2 regions of the Rhizobium sp. NXC24 genome follow, and region 1 is predicted to be linked to the other one. Evidence: predicted binding sites of a transcription regulator. Region 1 holds the regulator's gene; the other holds the start of a gene.
What was found. Region 1 encodes LexA, which represses DNA repair genes until DNA is damaged. Its sites were predicted from a motif close to TGTTCNNNNTGTGTTCNG; they were not measured.
Positions count from the first base shown of each region.

Region 2: NXC24_RS19690 (helicase-related protein) is a predicted target of LexA. The motif match lies at 4,885-4,902, and genes of this name have one in related genera.

Region 1 is NZ_CP024311.1:1,855,508-1,862,961, forward strand. Features, by position in the region: gene gltA (citrate synthase) at 1-1,238, opposite strand, end outside; gene NXC24_RS09160 (ComEC/Rec2 family competence protein) at 1,519-3,978, shown strand; gene lexA (transcriptional repressor LexA) at 3,959-4,681, opposite strand; gene NXC24_RS09170 (DUF2721 domain-containing protein) at 5,075-5,566, opposite strand; gene NXC24_RS09175 (mechanosensitive ion channel family protein) at 5,672-7,454, opposite strand, start outside.
Region 2 is NZ_CP024311.1:4,017,118-4,024,571, forward strand. Features, by position in the region: gene NXC24_RS19675 (CarD family transcriptional regulator) at 1-91, opposite strand, end outside; gene fdxA (ferredoxin FdxA) at 491-829, opposite strand; gene NXC24_RS19685 (RNA-binding S4 domain-containing protein) at 1,038-1,442, opposite strand; gene NXC24_RS19690 (helicase-related protein) at 1,446-4,643, opposite strand; gene NXC24_RS19695 (DUF3309 family protein) at 5,931-6,086, shown strand; gene NXC24_RS19700 (YMGG-like glycine zipper-containing protein) at 6,130-6,384, shown strand; gene NXC24_RS19705 (beta-ketoacyl-ACP reductase) at 6,783-7,454, opposite strand, start outside.

The DNA.
Region 1 (7,454 bases):
TGGCGCGGGCGGCCGATACGCTGTTCCGGATCTTCGATCATCTCGTTCCACTGGGCGATCCAGCCGACGGTGCGGGCAAGCGCAAACAGCACCGTGAACATGGTCGTGGGGAAGCCGAGAGCCTTCAGCGTGATGCCGGAATAGAAGTCGACATTCGGGTAAAGCTTCTTCTCGATGAAATAGTCATCGGTCAGCGCGATACGCTCCAGTTCGATCGCGATGTCGAGCAGCGGATCGTCCTTAATGCCGAGTTCGCCGAGAACCTCGTGCGCCGTCTTCTGCATGATCTTGGCGCGCGGATCGTAGTTCTTGTAGACGCGATGACCGAAGCCCATCAGACGGAACGGATCGTTCTTGTCCTTGGCGCGGGCGATATATTCCGGAATGCGGTCAACCGTGCCGATTTCCGTCAGCATGTTGAGCGCAGCTTCGTTGGCGCCGCCGTGAGCGGGACCCCAGAGGCAGGCGATGCCGGCGGCGACGCAAGCGAAGGGATTGGCGCCGGAAGAGCCCGCGAGGCGAACCGTCGATGTCGACGCATTCTGCTCGTGATCGGCGTGCAGGATGAAGATGCGGTCCATGGCGCGGGCAAGCACCGGGTTGACCACATATTCTTCGCAGGGCACGGCAAAGCACATGCGCAGGAAGTTCGACGCATAATCGAGGTCGTTCTTCGGGTAAACGAAGGGCTGGCCGATATGGTACTTGTAAGCCATGGCGGCAAGCGTCGGCATCTTGGCGATCATGCGCAGGCTTGCGACCATGCGCTGGTGCGGATCGGTGATGTCGGTGGAGTCGTGATAGAAGGCCGACAGAGCGCCGACGCAGCCGCACATGACGGCCATCGGATGCGCATCGCGACGGAAGCCGGTGAAGAAGCGAGACATCTGTTCATGCACCATGGTGTGGTGCACGACCCGGTAATCGAAGTCCTTCTTCTGGGCTGCGGTCGGCAATTCGCCGTAGAGCAGCAGGTAACAGACTTCGAGGAAGTCGCCGTGTTCGGCAAGCTGTTCGATCGGATAACCGCGATGCAGCAGAACGCCTTCGTCGCCATCAATAAAGGTGATGCTGGATTCGCACGACGCAGTCGAAGTGAAGCCAGGATCGTAGGTGAAAGTGGAGGTGTTCTTATAAAGGGCACCAATATCAATGACACTTGGGCCGATGGTTCCGGACTTAACCGGCAAATCCACCGTCTTTTCACCCCAAGTTAGTTTCGCGCTTTGTTCCGTCATGCTGATCCTCCAAGATTTGGCGGGATTGGCGCCTTAAAAAGCGCCAAAGGGTTAAGCGACTAACGATTAGCTATATGATCCAGAGCCTAATGCCAAGTTATCCTTACGCCTATTTGTGCATTGCAGTATCAACTTTTGGGCACTGCGGTAGAAGGGACCGTTTTGCGCAAGCGTGAATTAGCGTCTTTTGTCGGCGATGATGCCGATTTCAGTTGAAATCACTGGCCGGTGACGGCAAAACTCCCGCTATAGCTGTAGTTTTGCGTGGGCGCTGGAATATATGCCTAATTTAGAGGCACCGGATCCGCAGGTAGATAGTCGGGAATTGGCTGCGGTTGCCGTGCGCGAGCAGGGCGTGGGCGCCGTTATTTCTCGTGCCAAAGCGTCGCGGCCGGAGCGGACACAGGACCACGCCGCGCTTATTGCCCGTCTTCGCCTCGCGGCGGGCAGCATCCGACTCGGCATTTACCATTTAGCCGAAGAAGAGGCGGCGCACGGTCGCGCGATGCTATTTGCGCCGGTCTACATCGGCGCCGGCGCGATCGTCTGGTTCTCAGTCGGAGCCGATCCGCCGCCGCAGGCTGTTTTTACGGCCCTCCTTATCTTCGCTGTCGCATTCTTCCGCCAGCAGCAGGCGGGGCGAGTGCTACAGCACATATTGTTTGCCGGCATGCTGGTGTGCTCCGGCATGGCTCTGGCGCAATGCGAAACCTGGCGCGCATCGACGGTGATGCTCGACTCTGCGGTGACGACCACCATCACCGGGCGGATCGAACGGCGTGAAGCCGACGACAAGGGCCGTTGGCGCTATGTCGTCGCCCTGGAGGCAACGGAAAAACCGACCATTCGCAGGCCGCCGGCGCAGATCACCATTTTCGTGCGCAAACAGCTCCAGCCCTTCGAACTCGGCGACCGCATTCAGGGTAGAGCGCGGTTGACGCCGCCGGCCGGACCTGCCTTGCCCGGCCTCAACGATTTCGCCTTCAGCGCCTATTTCGATGGCACCGGCGCGAATGGCTTTGCCTATGGAACGCCGACACTATTGTCACCGACTGGTGATGTAGTTCAGGGATCGGTCCTCGACAAGGCGGATATCTGGCTTGCCGGTTTGCGCAGCCATATCGGCGATAGAATCAGGACGCTTTTGCCCGGAGACACCGGCGCCTTTGCGGCTTCGCTTGTCACCGATGAGAGACGAGCGATCTCAGACGATACGACGGAAGCGCTGCGGACCTCGGGTCTTGCGCATATCATCGCCATCTCCGGCCTGAACATGGCGCTCTCCGCGGGCATCTTTTATGTCGGTTTACGCTACGCCCTCAGTCTGTTTTTCGGCGTGGCACAGGCTTGGCCAACAAAGAAGATTGCGGCCTTCGGCGCGCTAGTTACAGTGACGGCTTATTATCTCATTTCCGGCTTCGGGGTATCCGCGGAGCGTGCCTTCATCATGATGGCTATCATGCTGATCGCCGTGCTCTTCGACCGACCATCCATTAGCCTGCGCAACGTGGCGCTATCGGCGATAGTCATTCTCATACTGTCGCCTTCGCAGGCGCTCGGACCAAGTTTTCAGATGTCTTACGCCGCGACCCTGGCGTTGGTGTCCGGCTATTCGCTCTGGGCGAGGAGGCCGCATCGGGAGAGCGTTCTCTCCCGGTTCCGGGTCATGCGTCCGCTGCTCTTCGTTTCCCGTTTCTTCGGAAGCATATTGTCGACCTCTTTTATAGGCGGCGCATCGACGGCAATCTTCTCGATAGAACATTTTCACCGGTTGGCGACATATGGCCTCGTTGCCAATCTGGCGGCTATGCCGGTCGTCTCCTTTGTCGTCATGCCGTTTGGCATGGCGGCGACGCTACTGATGCCATTTGGCGTTGATGCCCCTTTCTGGCAGATAACCGGCTGGGGACTTGATGTCGTCATCGTCATTGCCAAAACGGTTGCCGCCTGGGGCGGTAATATTCCCTTCGGCCGGCTGCCGGTCTGGCTGTTCCCGACGGTCATAGCCGGCTTCTTGCTGATGACCTTGCTGAGAACATGGCTGCGACATGCAGGTGCGCTCTTGATCACCGGTTCGGTCGCAGTCGTGGCGCTCGGCCCCGGTGTCCTGAAGCCTGATCTCATGATCTCCGAGGACGGCACGCTGGTCGCCTTGTTGCGCAACGGTGCGTTGACGACAAACCGCGAAAAACCGCCGGATTTCATCTTCGAGCAATGGCAAAGAGCATTGGCGATCACCGAGCAGCAACCGCCAACGATGCTTCCGCCGGATAGTCAGCTCCCCAAAATCAGCAAATCAGACAAGCATCGTCGCCTGAATTCCGAAGAACAGAGCGCCGTTCGAAAGGCGATGGATGCGGCATTAGACGCGGCCGGGCCGGGCGGTTTCGCCTGCCAAAAAGGTGCATGGTGCGTGGCAATGCTGGATAATGGCGACATGCTTGTCACCATTGAAGATGCCGCCTATCTCGCTCCGGCCTGCGACACGGCCAATATCGTCATCACCTCCGTACGGCTGCGTCTTGATCGCTGCCGCTCTGGCGCCACGCTCTTCACAGGTGCAACATTGCGCCGCACAGGGTCCATCGAAATGAGCCTTAGCACCGATAAACCGATAATGACGGCAGCGTTTGAAAACCTTTCGCGGCCATGGAGCCTGCATCGCTCCTACGACTGGCGAACAGACACTTTTGGCGCGCCGCTCAAGCCGGCGTCACCGGTCAGTGATAGCGGCGAATGAGACCGACGAGCTTGCCTTGTACCTTCACTCGATCCGGCCCAAAGATGCGGGTTTCGTAAGCAGGGTTTGCCGCTTCAAGCGCGATCGAGGCTCCCTTGCGGCGGAAGCGCTTCAATGTCGCCTCTTCATCATCGACGAGAGCGACGACGATGTCGCCGGGATTGGCGGTCGTGGCGTTGCGGATGATGACGGTATCGCCGTCAAAGATGCCGGCATCGATCATGGAGTCGCCCTTGACCTCCAGCGCATAATGCTCGCCGGAGCCGAGCATGTCGGCGGGAACGGTGATGTCGTGAGTATTGTTCTGGATGGCCGAGATCGGAACGCCGGCGGCAATGCGGCCCATGACGGGTACCGAAACCGAACTGTTGTTGTCCTCACTCACCGGCTTGGTGGGTGCGGGCGGCGGCACAAGTTGCGGCTTGCCAAGGCTACCCTCGATGACGCTTGGCGAAAAGCCGCGGCGAGGCTGCAGGCTCGGGCTATAGGCCTCCGGTAGCTTGATGACCTCCAGCGCCCGGGCCCGGTTCGGCAGGCGACGGATGAAGCCGCGTTCTTCCAAAGCCGTGATGAGACGGTGAATACCGGATTTGGACGCAAGGTCCAGCGCATCTTTCATCTCGTCGAAAGATGGCGGAACACCGGACTCCTTCATTCGTTCGTGAATGAAGAGAAGCAGTTCCTGCTGCTTGCGCGTCAACATCGTTTTGAACCTCGGGACTGAGAAGGTGTCGTGAAACAAATCCAGAACGGACACTATATGTTCCATATGTGTTCCGCAAGCCCTTAAATTTCGGTGAACATTTTGTAGGTGCATCAAATAAATGGGAACATAACAGGTCCCGGGCAGATGACTTTTTTCCCGGCACCTTCAAACTAAATAGCAGAAATATATGCGGAATCGGGCGAAGCAAAATTTCGGACGATCCCAAAACGGATTATCTCCAAGGCGGCGAAAAGCCATGTTCTTCGTTCTATAAGCTCTTTGGAGGACGACACTCTCCGAACCATGGAGAGCAAGCTATGGATCTGACTGGGAATCCGGATTTCTGAGGGGCCGGGATTGGTGCCATCCGTAGTAATATTCGATGGGATATCAATAGGTTGAACTTTTCCTCGAACTCCCGTGCCGGTGCTCGAGCAAGGTACGGTCGTTGGCGATCTGCCTTAGCATGCTGCGCCCGGCCAGAATCATCTCGACGAGAAAGGCCACAAAGGCGCCCATGAGTGCGAAGACGGCAAGGCCAAAGAGCCAGAGCAGCAATTGCTCGCGAAATTGCTGTCGAATTGCACCGCCCATGAGGCCGAGCGTCGCAAGGCATGTGAACACGCCCGATGCCGTGCCGAGCAGAACTGCGATCTCCAGCGCCAATGTTCGCCGTCGCAGATAATAGAGCTGCAGCAACCGCGTTTCATCCGGGTCCTCAGAGGTCACCCGTTCGAAAAGGCTGTTGACCCGGTCGGAGACGCGGGCGAGCCTGGCCGAGAAGACATTGAGGCACCCGGCGGTGCCCGCCAGCAGAAAGACCGGTGTCAGCGCTATTTGAATAACGTGCGCGGCAATAGACGTCAGATGGTCATTCAGCACATTGGATCTCCTTTCTGTCCAACGTCATCCGGTATCGGCTCCAGGGTTGTCGCCTTGCCAAAGAGGGCGCGGAGATGAGGCTGGTGACTGATCTCGCGCGAACGTTCAGGTCGGCGGCGCTGCCGATTGCGTCATTTGCTCAGCGATCTTCTTTCTCTGCAGTGTCATGGCTGCGATCGCGGCATCGGATTTTTCCTCGCCACCCACCTGCACTGTCGGCTGAGCGAAGTCGATGCCGTTTTCCATGAAGGCGTCGCGGATCATGGTATAGGCCTGGCGCCGTATGTAGGTTTGCCGACCGGGGAGGGCGGTAAAAGCAAAGCTCAGTTCGATACCGAAGTCGCCAATTTGCTCCACCCCCTTCATTTTCAGGGTCTCAAGAATCTGCGGTCCGATTTCCGGATCTTCTTTCAACTGCTCTCCGATTTGCTTGACGATCCTTTTCGCCTTGGCGACGTCGGTATTGAACGGAACCCGTAGCAGGAATTTATCGATCGCCCAGTCGCGGCTCATGTTCTGAACGGCGCCGAGTTCGCCGAAGGGAACTGTGAACACCGGACCATGATGATGTCGAAGCCTGACGGAACGCAGGCTGAACGATTCCACGGTTCCCTTGTAGCTGCCGCTTTGAACGTATTCGCCGACGCGGAAGGCATCGTCCATCAGGTAGAAAATGCCGCTGACGATATCCTTGACGAGCGTTTGCGAGCCGAAGCCGATCGCCACGCCGAATATGCCGGCCCCCGCAATCAACGGCCCGATCTGCACGCCCATTTCGGACAGCACGGTGAGGACGGCGGCTGCGATAACGATGGCTGCCAGTGCGTTGCGGAAGATCGGCAACAGGGTGCGAAGGCGGCCCGCGCGCGCGGCTTCCGCCGATGGCGAGGAGGCACTGCTATCGGCGGCGCTCAATTTCTCGTCAATGAATGCCCTCGACAATTGCCAGCAGAGATCGGCCAAAATCAGAACGACGACGCTCTTCAGCGCACCGCGAACAGCGGCGTCGATCGCCGGATTTTCTCGTGCGAGGATGTTGGGATCATAGTGCCAGACGACGGTAATCCAGGCGACCGCGGCTACGATGACGAGCGCCCGCGCACCGCGGATGGCCAGCACCATGCGCGCACTGTTCTTGTTGTCACCAGGCCAGCGTCCCTTTGCGAATGCTTCGGCCGTCCGTCCGACGGCAGTCAATAGCCCCGGAAGAACAACGACATAGATGCCAAGCCAGAAAAGGCCGACGAAGTTGGCCACCCAAAGAAGCCAGAGGCAGGCAACGTAGAGTGAATAAAGGATGTTCATAAGCGTCAGCTGTCGGGCAGCGGTTTCCTTGCCCGGTCGCCGCCATACGGCTTCGAGCGTAATCAGCAATAGGAGAATGGAGAACCCGTGGGAGACGACGGTGCCGACATCTCCGTCGATGGAGAGCGGTCTGGTCAGCGACGTCGTGGCGCCGGCTATCGCCAAAACGGCAATGAAGAGACAAGCCCTACGATAGCCGAAGGCCGACAGAGAGCCCGCGTCCATCGATAGTCTGCAGACGGCAAATGCGAGGCGAGCGGCAATGAATGCCGTCAGATAAAACAGGATCACCACATGCAGTAGCGGCGGCCAGTCAATGGCTAGGAAAATGGCGGAGCTGACGAGGGTGAAAGTAATCCACGGTCCTAATTCTCCGATCGTATGTGCGACAAGAGGATTTGGAAACTGGGCTTTCAGGACGGTTTTCTTGAAAAACCATTCCGCAGCGAGACCGACGCAGACCAATGCGGCGAACATGACGACGGCAGGCGCAAAGCCGTTGTTCCTTGCCTGCTCACGCACCCTGCTCGCTGCAGCGGCGAGCTGCCCCGGTACATTGGGAATCGCCGACCGTAGCGCCTTA
Region 2 (7,454 bases), 2.0 Mb from region 1:
TCGTACCAACACCGTGAGCGGGGTATACGATCGATTCGCCGGTCTTGAAGCCATGGCGTGCTGCTGAAGGTTTTTTCTGCTGGATCGTCATTCTTTTCAAAAACTCCCTGTTACGCACCCAGCATGAGCCGGGGCCGGGTCAGTCAGGCCCGGTTGAGACGGAAGCACCGTCGGGGTGACTTCATCCTGGTCCAGCCAGACGCGTGCAAAAAGAAATCCGTTCATCGCGATCCCAGACCCGACAACTCAAAACGTTGATATGTCAAGGAAACCGCGTACGGATTTGTTACTTGCTTTCGTGATGGTTTGGGGCACGCGAAATGCCGCAGTGGATCAGTGTGAGGAAGCTATCACAAAAATCTGACTAAATCAATAATTTGCTTTACGCACACCAAAACGGCCACGTCGACCGCTCCGGCGGCCAACGGCAATGATTCGTCTTTAAGCGTTATCGACTACACCTTTATCGACGGCCTGTCACGGCCCTCAATCAGTCACCCGAACCAGGGTTGGTCGAGAAATATTTCTCGAACTTGCCCTGTTCGCCGTCCATTTCCTTGGCTTCCGGGAGAGGATCGCGCTTGACCGTAATATTCGGCCAGATCGAGGCATAATCCGCGTTGATTTTCAGCCACTTGTCGAGGCCCGGCTCGGTATCGGGCTTGATCGCCTCGGCGGGACATTCCGGCTCGCAAACGCCGCAATCGATGCATTCGTCGGGATGAATGACGAGAAAATTCTCACCCTCGTAGAAGCAGTCGACGGGGCAGACTTCCACGCAATCGGTGTATTTGCAGCGAACGCAATTGTCGGTCACGACGTATGTCATGAAGCACTCCAGGGATGTCTCTCGTTTTCCGCGGATGCGCAACCTGGAACGTCACGCTTTTCCCTCGGAAGCCGGCGGACAGGCGTATGCGCTATGCGCAGGCATGCCGACCGGCTGGTTACCAGCGGGTTGACCGTGAGGTATCGACTTTGCCGGCCAATTTCAAGGGATAAACAGTCCCAAAATCATGGAGTTCGAGCAGAGTTTTCTAATCATCCTCGGAGGTCAGCCGGTCTATAGCTCGCCGGTCGCGTTTCGTCGGCCGTCCGCTGCCCGGCGCGCGGAGCGCCTGCTCGAAGGGAGTGAGACGTTTTGTCTCATCTGGCGGCGGCGTCAGATCCTCATAAAGCAGCTTCGCTTCTTCAAAGGGACCTCTGCGCTCGCCCGGCTGACGCACGATCAGGACGACGTCGCGCCGCTCGAGCGAGAGCTCGATCCGGTCGCCTGCCTTGACGCCGTAGCTCGGCTGAACGACCCGCTCGCCATTCACCCGCACGCTGCCGTTCTGGACATAGACCTGCGCCAGCGAGCGGGATTTTACCATGCGGGCAAAGAACAGCCACTTGTCGATGCGCTGGCGCGAACCGGAAGATGGCTGCTTTTCGTCCGTCATGGCCTATTTCTTCATCTGCTCCTTGAGGGCAGCGAGCTTGGCGAAAGGAGAATCCGGATCGATCGGCTTTTCCTTGCGCGGCGGCTTGGCCTCGAAGCGCAGCGGCTGCGATGCGCCGCGATTGTTGCGGTCGTTCCGATCATTGCGATCGTTACGCTCTTTCCGGTCACCCCGGTCGCCGCGATCCTGGCGGTCGTTGCGTTCGGAACGATTGCCCTGATGCTGCGGACGGCCGCCGTCGCGATTGCCGCGCGGTCCTCGGTTGTCGCCACGGGCCTCGCGCCCTTCGCGATTATCCCGGCCCTCGCGGTTGCCTTCGCCGTTCGCCTGCTGCTCGCCACCGCCGTTGCGGCGATTACCCTGGTGACCGCGCCCCTCGCCCTGATGGCCGCGACGATCGCCATGGCCGCGTCCACCCTGGCGCTGCTGGTTATCGCTGCGTCCGCCAAGACGCCAAAGCAGAACCGGCTTCGGTTCGACCGGCTCGGTGGCGGCGACATCCGCACCCGGACCCGGCAGCTCGGCTGTAGCCTCAGAGGCTTCCATTGGCTCGGCAGCGGCGGCAGGCTCAGCAGGAGCTTGCGCTGCGGGAACCGCATCCTGTGCGGCGGTTTCGCCTTCGGTAGCCGGCTCATCGCCTGCGCCATCGGCATCGTCGTGATCGGCCTTCTCTGCGACGGTTTCCGCAACCTGCGCCGGAGCAGGTGCCGAGGAGGTATCCTGCTGCGAAAGGAAGGCTGCCGCATCTTCGGCCTTCACCGCGTCGGCCCGATAGCCGAGACCCTTCAGGATCTCTTCCATATCTTCCAGCGTTGCGCCGAGAATGGAGAGCATCGCGGTCGTCGTCGTGAAGCGGCGGCCGTCATAGGCGCCTTCCGGACGCGACGCCTGCCCAGGCTTCCACTGCAAGAGCGGACGAATAATATCCGCTAGCCGCTCGAGAATGTCGATGCGCACCGCCCGCTTGCCGAGGAAGCGGAAGCCGGCGAGCTTATAGAACATGCGCTCGAAAGTCGGATCGGTGACCACGGACGTACGGCCCGCCGCCAGAACCGGGATCAGGTCGCCATAGCCCGGCTTGTCGAGGCCGTCGTTCTTCAATGCCCAAAGCAGGGTGATGAGCTCGGCCGGAGCCGGCTTCAGCAGAGCGGGCACGAAAATGTGGTAGGCGCCGAAGCGGACACCGTAACGGCGCATCGAGGCGCGCGCGTCCTGGTCCAGCGATTTCACCTCTTCCGTGACGTCGCGGCGGAAGAGCACGCCGAGATTTTCGACGAGCTGGAACGCCAGCCCCTTGGCAAGACCCTGCAAATCTTCGGCGCGCGACAGATCGTCGAGCGGCTTCAGCACCGTGCTGATATGATGATTCACGAAGCGCTCGATGCGCGCGGCGACATGATCACGCGCATTGCCCGTCAACTGCTCGTCTGCGAGCAGGATGACGCGCGGACGCATGACGTGATCGCTGCCCGACAGCCGCGCCACGGGATCGCCGAGCCAACGGACGAGGCCATCCGCACTGATCGCCAAATCGCTGTTGCCTGCCGCATGGATACGGGCGGCGCGCGCCTCGAATTCCAGCGCCAGCGCCTTCTGCGAGGCCGTCTGGACAGCCTTGGCGTCCGGCCCCTCGGTTCCCGCGATAGGCGTGAACCGGAATCCGGTCAACTGTCCCACATGATGCCCCTCAACGAAGACATCCCCATTCACACTGATTTCAGCTTCCAGCATCGCATTCTCTCTCAGGCGCTTCATGAGCACAGATGTCCTGCGATCAACAAAGCGTTTCGTCAACCTCTCATGTAACGCGTCAGACAATCGATCTTCGATTTCCCGCGTCTTTTCTTGCCAGTGTGTCGGATCGGCAAGCCAACCGGGCCGGTTCGACACATAGGTCCAAGTCCTTATCTGCGCGATTCGCGCCGAAAGCGTGTCGATCTCACCGTCCGTCCGATCGGCGCGATGCACCTGCTCGGCGAGGAAGTCCTCTTTTACCGTGCCATAGCGCACAAGGTCGGAAAAGAGGGTGGCGATAAGATCGGCATGCTGGGCGGGCGTAATCCGCCGATAATCCGGAAGCGCGCAGGCTTCCCATAATTTTTCGACCCGCGCCGGATTATTGGCGAGATCGGAAATCTCCAGATCGCGCGACAGATATTCCAGCGCCTGCTGATCGACCGCCGGCAGTGCCCGCGTCAAGCCCTGTACGCGCGGTGCGCTCTCGAGGCTCGCGCGCAGCGAAGCGATCGAGGAGAAATCGAATTCCTTGGTTCGCCATTGTAGCACTTTAACCGTATCGAACTCGTGACCCTCAATGCGCCGTACCAATTCGTCGTCGAAGGGATCCACCTGGCCCGTTACGCCAAAAGTGCCGTCCTTCAGATGACGACCGGCGCGGCCGGCGACCTGGCCGAGTTCGCCCGGATTGAGATTGCGGAACTGATAGCCGTCAAACTTGCGATCCTGGGCAAAGGCGACGTGATCGACATCCAGATTGAGCCCCATGCCGATCGCATCGGTCGCCACGAGATATTCGACATCGCCGGCCTGATAGAGCGCGACCTGTGCGTTGCGGGTACGCGGGCTGAGCGCGCCGAGGACAACGGCGGCACCGCCGCGCTGGCGACGGATGAGTTCGGCGATGGCATAGACTTCGTCGGCGGAGAAGGCGACGATCGCTGTGCGCTGCGGCAGGCGGGTGATCTTCTTCTGTCCGGCATAGAAGAGATGCGACAGCCGCGGCCGCTCAACGACGGTGATCCCCGGCAGGAGCTGCTCAAGGATCGGCCGCATCGTGCCGGCGCCGAGCAGCAGGGTCTCGTCCCGCCCGCGCAAATGCAGGATACGGTCGGTGAAGATATGGCCGCGCTCCAGATCGCCGGCGAGCTGCACTTCATCGATCGCGACGAAAGAGGCCCGCGTCTCACGCGGCATCGCTTCGACGGTGCAGACGGAATAGCGCGCATTGGGCGGCGAGATCTTTTCTTCGCCGGTGACCAGCGCGACATACTGAGCCCCGACCTTCTCGACGACACGCGTATAGACCTCGCGCGCCAAGAGCCGCAGCGGCAGGCCGATGACGCCATTGCCGTGCGCCACCATGCGCTCGATGGCATAATGAGTCTTGCCGGTATTGGTGGGTCCGAGCACCGCGGTCACGCCGCGTCCGCTCAGGATCATTGGCTGCGAAGTCTGAGTCATAGGTCCATGCATGGGCGAGAAACCACTGTCTTCCGATCAGCAAGGTCCCCAGGGAAGAGAAGAAGAGATGACGACCATATGTGACAAAGGCAAGACCTGAATGAAAAAACAACGGCTAGAATATGCGATTTTATCTTTGGCCGTCTCAACCGAAAGCTACATTCTCTCTGCATCCAAAACGAGTCCGGGTGAGTCGAGAACAGCTTGAGAACGAATCGGCGACGAATCGCTGACTCCGCCCTGTTCCCTTTGTGTTCACCACTATATGGATTTCGATTTACAAACCGCCACCAGATAGTGAATCGCATTGGGACTCCTTTTTCACGTGAATCAGGAGCCATCACGCGAATCCGGCGAACCAGCCTTCCCGTTTGGAAACATGGTTAACCATCTGTAAATTCCGCAATTTTCCGAGATAAATATCGAGAACGGCTCTGAGTTAAGATTCGGGCCAAAGCCGGAACGAATCGGCGACGAATCGCTGACTTTCCACAATTCCGCATTTGTTCTCCACAACATCTAGTGCCTTCTCCGGCGAAATGCCCAGGACTCTGCAGGGTTGAAGCGCCAAATCACGTCGAATCGTGGATTGCAATTAACTTTTGAGCGAAACGTAATATGAAAAGTCCATAATCTCTCGCATTGATTGCAATCGTTAACTTTCCGACCAAAGCCGGAACGAATCGGCGACGAATCGCTGATTATGTCGTGTACTGTATTTGTTCACGGCTAGATATAGCGTTCGGAGGGGAAGCTCATCCAAAGGGAGGATGATGTGACGATATGGGTAGCGAAAAAATTCGCCGGCATTAACCATTTCGACCGAGGAATTACCACTTTCCGGCGATAAGGCCTAAACCTTCCTCGCCGAAAGGGGTAGGTTCTCCGAGGCCACAATCCCTGCCGCCGTTAACCAAAGCCCAAATACAGAACGAATCGCTGACGAATCACGGACAAGCTCGCTTTCCCGTTTCGTTCACCGCAACATATTGTATTTTAAATTGTTTTTAACCATATCCCGCGGTCGTCGGCGGGTATTTTCTTGCGCAGCTCGCAGCCGGGCATTAACCTTTGCCCGGGGCATGCCGGCTCATCTTCATGTCTTGTTATTTCTGAGCCGGAACAATTTCTCGTGAAATAAGTTTCTATCGACAGCGGCATTGGTGCGCCCTCATTCTCGAGGAGTGGATAAGGACGCATCGGCACTTGTATCTAGGCGCATCTTATCCGCTTGCGTGAGGTCGCTCTGGCGGGATGCTCTAGGCGCTGGACGCGGAGGAATACGCTATGCTTGGTACAATATTGCTCGTGATTTTGATTCTGCTGCTGATCGGAGCGCTCCCGAACTGGGGTTACAGCCGAGGTTGGGGATATGGTCCATCAGGTGGTCTCGGACTAGTTCTCGTCATCGTTCTTATTCTGCTATTGATGGGCCGGATCTGATCCGGCTGAGTTTGTTGAAAATCTCACACTAGGGAGCAATACCATGAAGAAAATCATTGTCGCGATCGCTCTTGTCGGCGCACTCGCCTCATGCACAGCAACCGAGAAGGGCACAGCCATAGGCGCCGGCACCGGCGCGATCATAGGCGGTGTCGCCAGCAATAGCTGGGGTGGCGCCGCAATCGGTGCCGTCGCCGGTGGCGCCGTTGGCTACCTCATCGGCCGGTCCCACGAGCACCAGGGCTATTGCATCTACCGCGACCGCTATGGCCGCCGCTATGAGGCTCGCTGCCGGTAAGCCGGTATAGACAAAGATCGATTTCTTCCGGCCGATCGTCAGCGCTTCGTTGACGATCGGTCATGAAAGCCAAATCTTTCGCGCCGAAAATTTGGGCCGACATTTCTTGAGACGAACACTCACACCCACGCAGGTTTCGGGGGGATCGCGTCAACGTTTTTGGAAAGGAACGGCACCATGGCCGAATTCATTGCAAGTATCGCAGCATTCGCTCTTGTCGGCACCACATTTTATGTACTCGGCCATGCCGTACGGATGCGGGACAAGGAAATGCGCCGTGTGGTCCTTAAGCCTGTCGTTTTGGAATTCAAACCCCGGCCACGGCCGTCCGTGAATTCACGCCAGCGATGACTGCCGGGCAATTTCCCGGCAATCATCCGCCACTTCAGCCCATCAGCTCAAACGAAGAACTGGCCGCCATTGGCGCTGATCGTCGATCCCGTGATGAAGCCGGAATCGTCGCTAGCAAGGAAGACCGCGACGCGGGCGACTTCCTCGGGCTCGCCGAGGCGTCCCACAGGGATCTGCGGAATGATGCGCTCGTTCAGCACCTTTTCCGGCACCGCCAGCACCATCTCGGTGCCGATATAACCGGGGCAGATGGCATTGACGGTGATGTTCTTGGCAGCACCCTCCTGGGCCAGCGCCTTGGTGAAGCCGAGATCGCCGGCCTTGGCGGCGGAATAGTTCGCCTGGCCCATCTGGCCCTTCTGACCATTGATCGAAGAGATGTTGATGACGCGGCCGAAGCTGCGGTCACGCATGCCCTGCCAGACATGATGCGTCATGTTGAACAGGCCGGTAAGGTTGGTATTGACGACCTCGTGCCACTGCTGCGGCGTCATCTTGTGGAACATGGCGTCACGGGTGATCCCGGCATTGTTGACGAGGATCTCGATGGGGCCAAGCTCCTCCTGCACCTTGGCAATGCCGACGCCGCAAGCTTCATAGTCGGACACATCCCATTTATGGACGGAAATGCCCGTCTCCTCGCGGAAAGCCTGTGCCTTCTCGTCGTTGCCGGCATAGGTTGCCGCAACCCGGTAGCCTGCATTGCGCAGCGCTATCGA